DNA from 2 places in the Kluyvera georgiana genome. Region 2 is predicted to be linked to the other one. Evidence: predicted binding sites of a transcription regulator. Region 2 holds the regulator's gene; the other holds the start of a gene.
What was found. Region 2 encodes PurR, which represses purine synthesis genes. Its sites were predicted from a motif close to CANGCAAACGTTTGCNTG; they were not measured.

Region 1 (7,792 bases), 1.0 Mb from region 2:
ACCACCCGCCGCCGGGACGGATTTGTCGGTACCGCGCAGCGCGGTGTACAGACGCTCCAGCGCGGAACGCGCCTGCTTGAGGTTCTCTTCGCTGTAGTTCAACTGGCTACGGTAGTGGCCGGACATCAGGAAGTAACGGATGGTTTCGGCGTCGTAGTACTTGAGCACGTCGCGCACGGTAAAGAAGTTACCCAGCGATTTTGACATCTTTTCGCGGTCAACCATCACCATGCCGGAGTGCATCCAGTAGTTCACGTACTCGCCGTCGTGCGCGCAGGTAGACTGGGCGATTTCGTTTTCATGGTGCGGGAACATCAGATCCGAACCGCCGCCGTGAATATCGAAATGGTTGCCCAACTGCTTGCAGTTCATCGCGGAACATTCAATGTGCCAGCCCGGACGGCCTTCGCCCCACGGGGACGGCCAGCTCGGTTCGCCTTCTTTGGACATCTTCCACAGCACGAAGTCCATCGGATTACGCTTCACGTCAACCACGTCGACGCGGGCACCGGCCTGGAGCTGTTCCAGATCCTGACGCGACAGCTTGCCGTAGTTTGGATCGGTCGGCACCGAGAACATCACGTCGCCGTTGTCCGCCACGTAGGCGTGACCTTTAGCGATCAGCTGCTCGGTGATTTCGATGATTTCGTGGATATGGTGCGTGGCGCGCGGCTCCTGATCCGGACGCAGAATATTCAGCGCGTCGAAATCGTTGTGCATCTCGGCGATCATACGATCCACCAGCGCGACAAAGCTCTCACCGTTCTCGTTGGCGCGTTTGATAATTTTGTCGTCAATATCGGTAATGTTGCGCACGTACTTCAGCTTATAGCCGAGGAAACGCAGATAACGCGCCACCACGTCAAAGGAGACGAAGGTACGGCCATGGCCGATATGACAGAGATCGTAAACGGTGATACCACACACGTACATGCCCACAACTCCTGCATGAATGGGCTTAAATTCCTCTTTTTGGCGGGTCATTGTGTTGAAGATTTTTAGCATCGAGAATTCCATGTTTACGTGTGTGAACCGGGCTTTCGCCTGAAACGGTATATTCTACCCGTAATTCAACCCGGAAGCAGCACACAATGCAAGGTGATCGATGTTCCGGGTTATGCTATAACAGACGCCTATATGCCGCCTACAGGCGGGCTAAAGCACCACTCTAAACGGAACAGGATGCAGAAATGGTTACTTTCCACACTAATCACGGCGACATCGTCATCAAAACCTTCGACGACAAAGCGCCGGAAACAGTCAAAAACTTCCTGGACTACTGCCGCGAAGGTTTCTACAACAACACGATTTTCCACCGTGTTATCAACGGTTTCATGATTCAGGGCGGCGGCTTTGAGCCGGGCATGAAGCAGAAAACCACCAAAGAAGCGATCAAAAACGAAGCGAACAACGGTCTGAAAAACACCCGTGGCACGCTGGCGATGGCGCGTACCCAGGCTCCGCACTCTGCGACCGCTCAGTTCTTCATCAACGTAGCAGACAACGACTTCCTGAACTTCTCCGGCGAAAGCCTGCAGGGTTGGGGCTACTGCGTATTTGCTGAAGTGGTTGAAGGTATGGACGTGGTCGACAAGATCAAAGGTGTTTCTACCGGCCGCAGCGGTATGCATCAGGACGTTCCAAAAGAAGACGTTGTGATTACAAGCGTGACCGTCAGCGAGTAATCGGTGGCGACACTCTTTATTGCAGATTTGCATCTGCAAACGGAAGAACCGGCGATTACCGCCGGTTTTCTGCGTTTTTTGCACGGTGAAGCTCGTCAGGCCGACGCGCTGTACATCCTGGGCGACCTGTTTGAAGCCTGGATTGGCGACGACGACCCCAACCCGCTACATCGTGAAATGGCAGCTGCCATGAAATCGCTGGTTGATTCCGGCGTCCCCTGCTTCTTTATTCACGGCAACCGTGATTTCCTGATTGGCAAACGCTTTGCCCGCGAAAGCGGCATGCAGTTGCTGCCTGAAGAACAGGTGCTCACGCTTTATGGCCGCCGAGTGCTGATTATGCATGGCGACACGCTATGTACCGACGATCCTGGCTATCTCGCGTTTCGCGCCAAAGTACACACCCCATGGATCCAGACCCTGTTCCTCGCCCTGCCGCTGTTTATTCGCCGCCGTATTGCGCAGAAGATGCGTAATGACAGCAAGGCCGCCAACAGCAGTAAATCCATGGAGATCATGGACGTCAACCCGCGGGCGGTGGTTGAAGTGATGGAAAAACACCGGGTACAGTGGCTGATTCACGGCCATACGCACCGTCCGGATATCCATCGTCTGGTGGCTAACGGCGCGCAGGCGCATCGCGTGGTACTCGGCGCATGGCATACCCAGGGTTCAATGGTGAAAGTGACCGCGGAAGACGTTGAGCTGATCGCCTTCCCGTTTTGATTTTTCCGCCGTAATCAGCCGCTCCACGGCGACGCAACCGTTTTCCTTGCCCATTTTCCGTGTTATTCTCTGTGGCCTCTAACGTCGTGTGCAGCACACCCACAGGAGTTTTCAGACGCATGTCTTCCCGCAATAATCCGGCACGTATCGCCATCGTGATGGGGTCCAAAAGCGACTGGGCTACCATGCAGTTCGCCGCAGAAATCCTCGATATTCTGAATGTTCCTCACCATGTTGAAGTGGTTTCCGCCCACCGCACGCCCGATAAACTGTTCAGCTTCGCCGAAGACGCCGAAAGCAACGGTTATCAGGTGATTATTGCCGGTGCGGGCGGCGCTGCGCATTTACCCGGAATGATTGCCGCCAAAACGCTGGTTCCGGTGCTGGGCGTGCCGGTTCAGAGCGCCGCGTTAAGCGGTGTCGATAGCCTCTACTCCATCGTGCAGATGCCGCGCGGAATTCCTGTCGGTACGCTGGCGATTGGTAAAGCCGGCGCCGCTAACGCCGCCCTGCTCGCCGCGCAAATTCTGGCACAGCACGATGCGGAACTGCATCAGCGCCTCGCCGACTGGCGTAAAGCGCAAACCGATGAAGTGCTGAATAACCCGGACCCGCGAGGTGCCGCATGAAGCAGGTCTGCGTGCTCGGCAACGGGCAGCTAGGTCGTATGCTGCGCCAGGCCGGTGAGCCGCTAGGAATTGCCGTCTGGCCGGTTGGTTTAGAAGCCGACCCGGCCGCCGTGCCGTTTCAGCAAAGCGTGATCACCGCAGAAATTGAGCGCTGGCCGGAAACTGCCCTCACTCGTGAGCTGGCGGAGCACACCGCGTTTGTAAACCGCGATGTTTTCCCGATTATTGCCGACCGTCTGACGCAAAAGCAGCTGTTCGACAAGCTCAGTCTGGCAACCGCGCCGTGGCAACTGCTGGCCAGCGCCGATGAGTGGCCGGGCGTTTTTGACCGTCTGGGCGAACTGGCGATCGTCAAGCGCCGTACCGGCGGCTACGATGGTCGCGGCCAGTGGCGTCTGCGCAAAGACGACACCGCGCAGCTGCCGGAAGAGTGCTATGGCGAATGCATCGTCGAGCAGGGCATTAACTTCTCCGGCGAAGTGTCGCTGGTTGGCGCCCGTGCCCACGACGGTAGCACCGTGTTCTATCCGCTGACGCATAACCTCCATCAGGACGGCATTCTGCGCATGAGCGTCGCCTTCCCGCAGGCCGATGCCCAGCAGCAGGCGCAGGCAGAAGCCATGCTCAGCGCCATTATGCAGGAGCTGAACTACGTTGGCGTAATGGCGATGGAGTGCTTCGTCACCCCGGGCGGTTTGCTGATCAACGAGCTGGCGCCCCGCGTGCACAACAGCGGCCACTGGACGCAAAACGGTGCGTCCATCAGCCAGTTCGAGCTGCATCTGCGCGCCATTACCGATCTGCCGCTGCCGCCACCGGTGGTTAACAGCCCGTCGGTGATGGTCAACCTGATTGGCACCGATCTGAACTACGACTGGCTGAAACTGCCGCTGGTGCACCTGCACTGGTATGACAAAGAGGTACGGCCGGGCCGTAAGGTAGGCCATCTTAACCTCAACGACAGCGACACGGGCCGCCTGAGCGCGACGCTGGAAGCTCTGGTACCGCTGCTGCCGGGCGAATACGCCAGCGGCATTGCCTGGGCGCAAACGCGCCTGAAATAGGCCTTTCGTGCCGGGGAAAGTATCTAACGCTTCCCCGGCCCCCTCCTTGAAGCGTAAAATCCTGCCCTGACCGCCTTACCCCCACTTTGTTAGAGAAGGATTGCCCATGAAAAATGGGACGGATTACTGCGCTATTCTGCGCGCAGAAACGCCCATCATTGACGTTCGCGCGCCGGTTGAGTTTGCACAGGGCGCGATGCCCGCCGCCGTCAACCTGCCGTTGATGAACGATCAGGAACGCGCTGCCGTTGGTACCTGCTATAAACGTCAGGGGCCGGAAGCCGCGCTGGCGCTGGGGCACGAACTGGTCTCAGGCGAAACGCGCCAGCGGCGTATCGCCGCGTGGCTGGAGGCCTGTCGCCAGGCACCGCAGGGCTATCTGTGCTGCGCGCGCGGCGGGCAGCGTTCGCATATCACACAAAGCTGGATTAAAGCCGAAGGCATTGACTATCCGCTGATCGTCGGCGGCTACAAGGCGCTGCGTCAGGCGGCGATACAGGCCACGGAAGATCTGGTGCGCCATCCGATCGTGCTGATCGGCGGCTGCACCGGCAACGGCAAAACGCCGCTGGTCCGCCAGCAGCCGCACGGGATCGACCTTGAAGGGCTGGCGCATCATCGCGGTTCATCGTTTGGCCGCACGCTTGATGCTCAGTTTTCACAGGCCACCTTTGAGAATCATCTCGCCACGGCGCTGCTCAAAGGCGCACATCAACAAGAGCGCGTTCGCTGGGTGCTGGAAGATGAAGGCCGGATGATCGGCGCGAATCATCTGCCGGAATGTCTGCGGGATCGGATGGCCGAGTCGCCGATCGCGGTAGTGGAAGATCCGTTCGATCTGCGTCTTGAGCGCCTGCGTGAAGAGTATTTCACCCGCATGCATCACGATTTCCTCGCCGCCTACGGTGAAGAAAAGGGCTGGCTGGAGTACTGCGAATATCTGCATCACGGCCTGTACGCCATTCGCCGTCGTCTGGGGTTACAGCGCTTTGCTGAACTGACCGCGACGCTCGACGAGGCGCTGGCCGAACAGCAGCGCAGCGGCTCCACCGAAGCGCACTTCGCCTGGCTGGTGCCGCTGCTGAACGAGTATTACGACCCGATGTACCGCTATCAGCTAGAGAAAAAAGCCGACAAAATTGTCTTTCGCGGCACATCGGAAGCGGTCGTCCACTGGCTGGCTACACACGCTTAAACCTTAAATAGCCAGCAGGCCGCAAAGTGCCGCGGCGCGATCTCCTGCATCGGCGGCTCCTGCTGCTGGCACTGCGGCATGACGTGCGGGCAGCGGCTGCAAAATCGGCAGCCGCGAATGTCCGCCGTCGGACTCGGAATCTCGCCCTTCAATCCGCCTTCCTCCAGTTGCCGCACGCGCGGGTCTGGCACCGGTACCGACGCCAGCAGCGCCTGGGTATACGGGTGCGCGGGCCGCTGATACAGTTCACCGGCAGGGGCAACTTCGACCAGTTTCCCGAGATACATCACCCCAATGCGGCTGGAAATATGCCGTACCATCGACAGATCGTGGGCAATAAACAGATAGGTCAGCCCCAGCTCCTGCTGGAGATCCTGCAGGATATTGACCACCTGCGCCTGCACCGATACGTCCAGCGCCGACAGCGGTTCATCGCACAGCACAAACTCCGGATTCACCGACAACGCGCGGGCAATGCTGATACGCTGGCGCTGGCCGCCGCTAAACTCATGCGGAAAGCGCGTCAGATGCTCGGATTTCAGGCCGACTTTGTCGAGCATTTCCGCCGCACGTTCACGCTGGGTCTGCGCATCATAGCCATGAATCTTCATCGGCTCCGCCACCAGCTGCTGCACCGTCATGCCGGGATTCAGCGACGACCACGGGTCCTGAAATATCGCCTGCATCCGGCGACGTAGCGGCTTAAGGGTTTTCTCTGACGCATGGGCAATCTCCTGCCCGGCAAAGGCAATGTCGCCGGAGGTAATGTCGAACAGGCGTAAAATAGCGCGCCCGACCGTTGATTTGCCGCAGCCGGACTCCCCCACCAGGCCGAATGTCTCCCCCGGCTGAATATCAAAGCTAACGCCATCCACCGCTTTCACCAGCCGTTTGGGGCCTAACAACCCGCCGTTCAGCGCATAGTGTTTACGTACCTCGCGCAGACGAATTAACGGTAACTCGCTCATGCCGATGCCTCCTGTTCCAGCCATAACCAACATGCCACCCGATGCCCTTCACCGCAGGAATAAAATGCGGGCGGACGCGCACACTGGGGTCGACGATGCGCGCAACGCTCGGCAAACGGGCAGCCCGGCGGCGGGTTTAACAGACCGGGCGGGGAGCCTTCAATAGGCGATAGCCGATGTTCCGGGTCATCGGCACGCGGTAAGGAGGCCAGCAGCCCTTGCGTATAGGGATGCGCCGGGCGCAGGAAGATATCTTCAACCTTCCCCTCTTCCATCACCTGCCCGCCGTACATCACCACCACGCGGCTGCACATTTGCGCTACCACGCCAAGGTCGTGGGTGATCAGCAGGATAGCGGTCTGCGTCTGTTGCTGTAGCGACTTCAGCAGCCGGAGAATTTGCGCCTGAATGGTCACATCCAGCGCGGTGGTGGGCTCATCGGCAATCAACAGCTGCGGGTGACAGGAAAGCGCAATGGCAATCATCACGCGCTGACGCATCCCGCCGCTGAACTCATGCGGATACTGTTCAAAGCGTCGCGCCGCATCGGCGATACCAACGCTATCGAGCATCGCCAGCGCTTTCGCTTTCGCTGCCCGGCGGTCCAGCCCCTGATTGCGCATCAGAATTTCGCTCATCTGGCGGCCAATGGTCAGCACCGGATTCAGCGCCGTCATCGGGTCCTGGAAAATCATCGCAATCTCACTGCCGCGAATCCGCCGCATCTGCTGCGGCGTTTTCTCCGCCAGGTCATCGCCGCGAAAGCGAATGCTGCCGCCGGTAATTTTGCCGTTATTGCCCAGCAGCTGGAGAATCGATTTACAGGTGACGCTCTTACCGCATCCGGATTCTCCGACAATGCCGACCAGTTCTCCGGCCTTCAACGAAAAACTGACGCCACGCACCGCATGTACTTCACCGTCTCGGGTGAAGAAGGAGGTGTGCAGGTTTTCAAGTTCCAGCAGGTTACTCATCGCGGTTGGCTCCCGGTTCAAAGGCGGTACGGAATACGTCGCCCAGCACGTTAAAGCTGAACACGGTCAACAGAATCAGAATCCCAGGGAACATCGCCAGCCACGACGCCTCGCCAATATACGACTGCGCGTTGTTCAGCATACTGCCCCACGATGCCGCGGGCTGCTGTACGCCGAGGCCAAGGAAGCTCAGCGTCGACTCCATCAGGATTGCCGAAGCGATGTTTAGCGTGGCAGCCACGATAATCGTCGGCAGCACGCCGGGAATGATATGGCGGGCAATAATGCGCAGCGGATTTTCGCCGGAAGCGCGCGCGTAGAGGACATATTCACGCTCTTTGATAGACAGCGTTTCCGCCCGCACCAGCCGCGACATGTTCATCCACGTCAGCAGGCTGATAATCAGAATGATGTTGTCCACGCCCGGCTTCAGATAGGCGTTCAGCACCAGCAGCAGGAAGAAAGCGGGAATTGCCATCAGGATATCGACGGCGCGCATCAGCAAATTATCCAGCCAGCCGCCAAAGTAGCCGCTCATCGTCCCCACCAGC
Region 2 (7,792 bases):
CCACAGCAATTGCGCCACGGCGAAGCCCGCAAGGAACAGACTGAGACTTGCGCTGACGGCGGAAGCCGGCGTTTGCAGGTCTTGCTGAATGGCGGCAAACGCCGGTAGGTACATATCGGTCGCCAGAAAGCCCAGCACGCTCAGTCCCGCGAGCCAGACTAAAAATCCTTTCCCAGGTTGCATAAATCGCCCTTTTTATCGTAGTTCACACTGTGCCGCCGAGTGTAGAGAGTGCATTCGCGGTTGTGAAACGCTAATATTTGAGCCATGGATTCAAATTTTTTGTAGGCAGGAAATGTGGTCTGAATATTCGCTGGAAGTGGTGGATGCGGTTGCACGCAATGGTAGCTTTAGCGCCGCGGCACAGGAGCTACACCGGGTGCCCTCTGCGGTAAGCTATACGGTGCGACAGCTTGAAGAATGGCTGGCGGTGCCGTTGTTTGAGCGTCGCCATCGGGATGTTGAATTAACGCCCGCTGGAGCATGGTTCCTGAAAGAAGGCCGTTCTGTTATCAAAAAAATGCAGATCACCCGTCAGCAATGTCAGCAGATTGCTAACGGCTGGCGCGGCCAGCTGGCGATTGCTGTTGATAATATTGTCAAGCCACAGCGTACCCGCCAACTGATTGTCGATTTTTATCGCCACTTCAGCGACGTCGAACTGATTGTCTACCAGGAAGTCTTCAACGGCGTCTGGGACGCGCTGGCGGATGGTCGCGTGGAGCTGGCGATTGGCGCGACGCAGGCAATACCGGTAGGGGGGCGCTTTGCCTTTCGTGACATGGGGATGCTCAACTGGCACTGCGTGGTAGCCAGTTCACATCCGCTAGCAAAAATGGACGGGCCGCTGAGCGATGACGTGCTGCGCAACTGGCCGTCGCTGGTGCGGGAAGATACGTCGCGATCGCTACCCAAGCGAACGACCTGGCTGCTTGATAACCAGAAAAGGGTGGTGGTGCCGGACTGGTCGTCGTCGGAAACCTGTATTTCAGCAGGGCTCTGTGCGGCGATGGTCCCAGGGCATCTGGCGCAGCCGTGGCTGGAAACCGGGGAGTGGGTAGCGCTGGAACTGGAGAACCCGTTCCCGGATGCGGCCTGTTGTCTGACCTGGCAACAGAGCGAAGCGTCGCCGGCATTAAGCTGGCTGCTGGAGTATTTGGGAGATAGCGAAACGCTAAATGAAGAGTGGCTGCGGACGCCCCTTCAGGACGCCCACAGTTAACCCTTAACGACGGTAATCGCGATAAGGGCCGTCGGCCACGGAGCGTCGCTCGATCAGGCGCGGATGCACCTCAATCGACTGCGACTCTTCGCGCTTGCTGACGATGCGATCCATGAGCATGTTGAAGGCCGTCTCACCGAGCGAATCTTTCGGCTGATGGATGGTGGTCAGCGCCGGGGTAAAGAAACGAGAGTTACGCACGTTATCATACCCGATCAGCGAAATATCCTGCGGCACGCGCAGCCCCATCTCGTCGGCGGCGCAAAGCGCGCCCATCGCCATGATGTCGCCGCCGCAGAAGATTGCGGTAGGGCGCGGGTGCTGAGAGAGAATTTGCTGCATAGCGCGATAGCCAGACTCCGGCTCGAAGTCACCCTGGACTATCCAGTTTGCCGGAACATTGATTTGCGCTTCTTCCATGGCTTTCATAAAGCCGGCGAGGCGACCTGCACCGGTGTTACGCTCCAGCGGGCCTGGAATGACGCCAATATCGCGATGCCCGCGTTCAATCAAGTAACGACCAGCCATATAGCCGCCTTCGAAAGCATTATCGATGACCGAGTCGGTAAAGTCGGCTTTGGCTTCGCCCCAGTCCATCACCACCATTGGAATATGGCGATACTCTTCCAGCATTGAGAGCAGGGATTCCGGATATTCGGAACACATCACCAGCAGGCCATCAACGCGTTTTTGCGCCATCATTGACAGATAAGCACGCTGTTTCTCGAGGTTGTTCCATGCGTTGCCAAGAATCAGGGTATAGCCTTTCTGGAAGCAGTTTTTCTCAACGGCTTCGATAATCTCAGCAAAGTAGGCCGCTTCGCTGCTGGTTGCCAGCAAACCAATTGATTTGGTGTGGTTGACTTTCAGGCTACGGGCAACGGCGCTCGGTGAATAGTGCAGTTCTTTGATCGCTGCCCACACCGCTTCCCGCGTCTCTTCGGCGACAAAACGCGTTTTGTTAATTACATGTGATACGGTTGTAGTGGAAACGTTTGCGCGCTTCGCTACATCTTTAATTGTTGCCATTCCATCTCACTCCAGACCCTGGCCTGCCCCTGATAAACTCGAAACGAAAACGTTTGCCTTTATACACCCTGACGCAATTTTGTGGATTGCGGTTCGCCAGGAAAACGATACAGGACGACAGGAGGGGGTCAATGGCCGGTACGCTTATAAATAAGCGTCGAATTTTGACGTATCCGGACGCAAAGTGGAAGAGCAAAAACCAACATCCTGCTAAATCTGTGAAGATTTTTACGATTATCTGTGCAAAAATGAGTGAGCTCAGTTTTACTGTGGTCATAAAAAGGAGAAAAATTGATGAGTACCGAACTTAAGATGTCGCTCACCACGACCGTTATTGTGCTGGGTCTGATCGTCGCCGCTGGACTTACCGCTGTTCTGCATTAATTCTTCCATGAGGGGGCGCCCGCGCCCTCATGTCTGATTGTTATCAAATTAGCAATAATCTTTTGCTGTTTTGTACACTTCTGTTTTTCTGTGATTGATGTCATGCTTTTGCCCTAAATTGCCATGCCGCGTCTGTCGTGCGGCCACCTGGAGCTTTTGCATGAAAATCAATTTTCCCTTACTCGCGCTGGCCATTGGCGCTTTTGGCATAGGGACCACCGAATTCTCGCCGATGGGTTTACTGCCGGTCATTGCAAAGGGCGTTGACGTCTCGATTCCTGCTGCCGGTATGCTGATTAGCGCCTATGCGGTTGGGGTGATGGTCGGCGCGCCGCTGATGACGCTGCTGCTTTCTCATCGCGCGCGCCGTAACGCGCTGATCTTTCTGATGGCTATTTTTACGCTTGGCAACGTGCTATCGGCTATCTCGCCGGACTACACCACCTTAATGCTGTCGCGCATTATTACCAGCCTGAACCACGGCGCGTTCTTCGGCCTGGGGTCGGTTGTGGCGGCAAGCGTCGTGCCGAAGCATAAGCAGGCCAGCGCGGTCGCGACGATGTTTATGGGCCTGACGATCGCCAATATTGGCGGCGTACCGGCGGCAACCTGGCTGGGAGAAACAATTGGCTGGCGCATGTCGTTCCTGGCGACTGCAGGACTGGGAATTATCGCCATTATCGGTCTATGGTTGTCATTGCCGAAGGGCGGGGCGGGTGAAAAACCTGACGTGAAACGTGAATTGTCGGTGCTGGTGCGCCCACAGGTGCTTTCCGCACTGTTGACTACCGTACTCGGTGCTGGCGCGATGTTTACGCTCTACACCTATATTTCACCGGTGCTGCGCACGATCGCCGATGCGACGCCGGGCTTCATTACGTTGATGTTGGTGTTGATTGGCGTTGGGTTCTCTATCGGTAACTACCTCGGTGGCAAGTTTGCCGACCGCTCAGTCAGCGGCACGCTCAAGGGATTCCTGCTGTTGTTAATGGCAATCATGCTGGCCATTCCGTTCCTTGCGCAAACGCAGGTCGGCGCCGCGTTTAGCATGGTGGTGTGGGGGGCAGCAACCTTCGCCGTGGTACCACCGTTGCAGATGCGTGTTATGCGCGTCGCGCACGAAGCGCCGGGGCTGTCGTCCTCGGTCAATATTGGGGCGTTTAATCTTGGTAACGCATTAGGTGCGGTGGCCGGTGGCGCGGTGATTTCCGGCGGACTGGGCTACAGCTTTGTACCGGTGATGGGGGCGATTGTCGCCGCGCTGGCCCTGCTGGTGGTTTTCCTGAGCGGCCGTCGTCACGGTGAAGAGGCGTTCGCCAGCCAGTAAAACAAAAACGCAGAAGGCGTCACCTTCTGCGTCACTTAGTCACCCCCGCGAAGCGCTGCAACGCGGGGTTTTTTGCTGCTTACGCTGCCAGATTATCAGCGACGAATGCCCAGTTTACCAGAGCCCAGAAGTGCTCCAGATAGTTCGGACGCGCGTTGCGGTAGTCGATATAGTAAGCATGTTCCCACACGTCTACGGTCAGCAACGGCTTGGCGTCGGTCGTCAGCGGGGTGCCCGCGTTAGAGGTCGACACGATAGCCAGAGAACCGTCCGCTTTCTTCACAAGCCAGGTCCAGCCTGCGCCGAAGTTTTTCACTGCGGCATCGGTAAACTGCGCTTTGAATTCTGCGAAGCTGCCGAAGGATTTATTAATGGCTTCAGCGACAGCACCGGTCGGTTCGCCACCGGCATTTGGCGCCAGGCAGTGCCAGTAGAAAGTGTGGTTCCAGACCTGAGCGGCGTTATTGAACACGCCGCCTTCAGAAGAGCGCACGATCTCTTCCAGCGTTTTACCTTCAAACGCGGTGCCTTTGATCATGTTGTTCAGGTTGGTGACGTAAGTCTGGTGGTGTTTACCATAATGATACTCGAGCGTTTCCACGGAGATATGTGGAACAAGAGCGTCTTTGGCATACGGTAATGCAGGTAATTCGAACGACATTGCTACTCTCCTTTTATTATTGTGTACTCTCAATAACCCTGTATTGAGTAGGGATAGAGTAGCAAATTAAAAGGTGAGAGAAAAGATAAGCTTACCCCGTTTATTAACAAACGGGGCAAATGATTAACGAATGGTCTTCGGGGTCACCACGCGGCGGGCACCAACATAATGGCGGACCCAGTAATCTTCGCTGAGCGATGTGATCTGGATGTCCTGACCGGTACGCGGCGACTGAATAAATTTGCCATTACCGACGTATACGCCGACGTGATCGGCGGTGCCGCGGCCCTGAGTGCGGAAAAAGACTAAATCGCCGCTTTCCAGCTCGCTACGGTTAACCGGGCGGGCATCGCGTAAGTGGTACATTTCGTTTGCGGTACGGGGAATACGGATATTCACCAGGTCTTTATACGCATAGTAAACCAGCCCACTGCAATCGAAGCCCGTACGCGGCGAGTTTCCTCCCCAGCGGTAAGGTTTTCCCAACTGGCCCATCAGCTTGTTCATCGCGGTTTTCTGCGCTTTCTGGACACGAACCTTATGCGCTTGTGCAATCGTGGTGGGTTGTGTTTCTACCGGGCTGGTGGTGCAGGTTTTCTTATGGCCTTTACGCGTCGTCTTACAGGTGGTCACCACGTTGGCGGTTTTCACAGCGCGGGTTTTCGTGGTTTTCGTTGCGGCGGTTTTGCGAGAAGTCGGGGCCGCTTTTTTAGCGACAACCGGTGTAGATTTTTTCTTAGCAACGGTGGTGGTGGTTTTTTTCTTGGTGTTGGATTTGTTAACCGTATTCTTTTTCTTACGTTCGCTGCCTTTCACCGGAAGCGACTTTTGCGCCGTGGGCGTTTTGGCATGCCCTGTAGCATGCGCCAACGGCGTGAAGGATAATGATGTAAACAACAATGCACAGAGCGTGAACGACCATTTTTTTATCTGCGCCACTGAACAACCCTCTGAGTATGCAGGCTAAATATCCTTGCCTGGGTATGGTTTACAAAACTCAACGATTCTAATCCATAAAAACACGAAATGTTAATAGTGTTTTTCACTCTAAAACGCTGTTTCGTTAGCAAGTGCAAAAAAAAACATCATTTGATACAGCTTCTGTTAAAAAATGAGCAGGTTTTTCATCTGTCTGTCGATAAACACATATTGATAAGGCAACTTTACCCATCAGACGATAAAATAGTAAGGCGTGAATAAAATGTTATTTTCTGTTCAGGCCGCAAAACGCTACAATGGCGCACTACTGCCGTAAAAAGAAGTTTGAGGAAGCAAGACAATGAGCGAAACAATTGAAAAAATTCAGCGCCAGATCGCTGAAAACCCGATCCTGCTGTACATGAAAGGTTCCCCGAAGCTGCCAAGCTGTGGTTTCTCCGCGCAGGCCGTTCAGGCACTGTCCGCCTGCGGCGAGCGCTTTGCTTATGTTGATATCCTGCAGAACCCGGACATTCGTGCGGAACTGCCAAAATACGCCAACTGGCCGACTTTCCCGCAGCTGTGGGTTGACGGCGAGCTGGTCGGCGGTTGCGACATCATCATTGAAATGTATCAGCGTGGCGAACTGCAGCCGCTGATCAAAGAAACCGCAGCGAAATATGCGGAAGAGCCGAAAGCTGAGTAATCGGCTAACAGGTACTGAAACAAAAAAGCGACCCGAGGGTCGCTTTTTTTATGCCGCTACTCGTCAGCCGCGATGGGCAGCGGCCAGCCGCCCAGGCGCTTCCAGCGGTTAACGATTTCACAAAACAGGAGCGCCGTCTGCTCGGTATCGTACAGGGCAGAGTGGGCCTGGCTGCTGTCGAAATTCATACCGGCGGCGGTGCAGGCTTTAGATAATACCGTCTGTCCCAGCGCCAGCCCGCTCAGCGCAGCGGTGTCGAAGGTGACGAAGGGATGGAACGGATTGCGCTTAAGCGAGGCGCGATCGGCGGCGGCCATCATAAAGCTGTGATCGAAAGTGGCGTTGTGCGCCACCATAATCGCGCGGTTACAATCGCTGTCTTTCATGCCTTTACGTACCATTTTGAAGATGGCATGCAGAGCATCATATTCGCTCACCGCGCCGCGCAGCGGATTATTGGGATCGATACCGTTAAACGCCAGCGCTTCCGGTTCGAGGTTGGCGCCTTCGAACGGCTCAACGTGGAAGTGTAACGTGGTGTCCGGCATCAGCCAGCCTTGCTCATCCATTTTCAACGTAATTGCCGCTATTTCGAGCAGGGCATCCGTTTTGGCATTGAATCCGGCAGTTTCCACATCGATGACTACAGGATAAAACCCACGAAAACGGTCGCATAGACCATTAAGTTGCGCATTGTCGGACATCAGAATCTCTTAACTCAGAAAAAGTAGCGCGCATTATGGCAAATTTTGCCGCGGCTTGGGAAGGCGGGTAAAAAAACGGGTGCGCAGCCGCACCCGAGGAGAATCAGTTGCCGAGACCTTTACCGGCATCTTTTTCTTCAATCAGTTCGATTTTATAACCGTCCGGATCTTCAACAAACGCAATCACCGTGGTGCCGCCTTTGACCGGGCCAGCTTCACGGGTCACGTTGCCGCCGTTCTGGCGAATGCGTTCGCAGGCTTCCGCGGCGTTATCGACGCTCAGGGCGATATGGCCATAGGCCGTGCCCAGCTCGTATTTATCCACGCCCCAGTTATAGGTCAGCTCGATCACCGCTTCGTCGCTCTCTTCGCCGTAACCAACGAATGCCAGAGAGTACTTGTATTCAGTGTTTTCGCTGGTGCGCAGCAGCTTCATGCCCAGAACTTTGGTGTAAAAATCAATGGAGCGTTGCAGATCGCCGACGCGCAGCATGGTATGCAGTAAACGCATGATATCCCTCGTCCTTACTTATGAATAATCTCACTAGTATAGCGGCGGAACGCCGCCGCTATCAATGCAGGATCACAGCGTAGGGTAATCGGTATAACCTTCCGCTCCGCCGCCGTAGAAGCTTTCCGGGCGCTGAGGGTTGAGCTCGGCTTTGTGCTGCAGACGAGCAACCAGGTCCGGGTTAGCGATGTAGTCGCGGCCAAAGGCCACGGCATCGATTAACCCTTTTTCAATGAGCGCTTCCGCTTTTTCTGGCGTATAGGCGCCCGCACCGATAATCGGGCCGTGGAAACGGGCGCGCACTTTTTCGCGGAACGCGTCGCTGTACGG

Region 1: purE (5-(carboxyamino)imidazole ribonucleotide mutase) is a predicted target of PurR. The motif match lies at 2,442-2,459, and genes of this name have one in related genera.

What each region holds. Positions count from the first base shown of each region.
Region 1 is NZ_CP158865.1:3,636,329-3,644,120, forward strand. Features, by position in the region: gene cysS (cysteine--tRNA ligase) at 1-1,005, opposite strand, end outside; gene ppiB (peptidylprolyl isomerase B) at 1,191-1,685, shown strand; gene lpxH (UDP-2,3-diacylglucosamine diphosphatase) at 1,689-2,411, shown strand; gene purE (5-(carboxyamino)imidazole ribonucleotide mutase) at 2,531-3,040, shown strand; gene purK (5-(carboxyamino)imidazole ribonucleotide synthase) at 3,037-4,104, shown strand; gene mnmH (tRNA 2-selenouridine(34) synthase MnmH) at 4,211-5,299, shown strand; gene ABTW00_RS17375 (ABC transporter ATP-binding protein) at 5,296-6,267, opposite strand; gene ABTW00_RS17380 (ABC transporter ATP-binding protein) at 6,264-7,241, opposite strand; gene ABTW00_RS17385 (ABC transporter permease) at 7,234-7,792, opposite strand, start outside.
Region 2 is NZ_CP158865.1:2,627,043-2,634,834, reverse strand. Features, by position in the region: gene punC (purine nucleoside transporter PunC) at 1-183, opposite strand, end outside; gene punR (DNA-binding transcriptional activator PunR) at 296-1,222, shown strand; gene purR (HTH-type transcriptional repressor PurR) at 1,226-2,251, opposite strand; gene ABTW00_RS12460 (YnhF family membrane protein) at 2,546-2,635, shown strand; gene ABTW00_RS12455 (MFS transporter) at 2,796-3,962, shown strand; gene sodB (superoxide dismutase [Fe]) at 4,042-4,623, opposite strand; gene ABTW00_RS12445 (C40 family peptidase) at 4,747-5,562, opposite strand; gene ABTW00_RS12440 (Grx4 family monothiol glutaredoxin) at 5,903-6,247, shown strand; gene rnt (ribonuclease T) at 6,304-6,951, opposite strand; gene gloA (lactoylglutathione lyase) at 7,055-7,462, opposite strand; gene ABTW00_RS12425 (alkene reductase) at 7,535-7,792, opposite strand, start outside.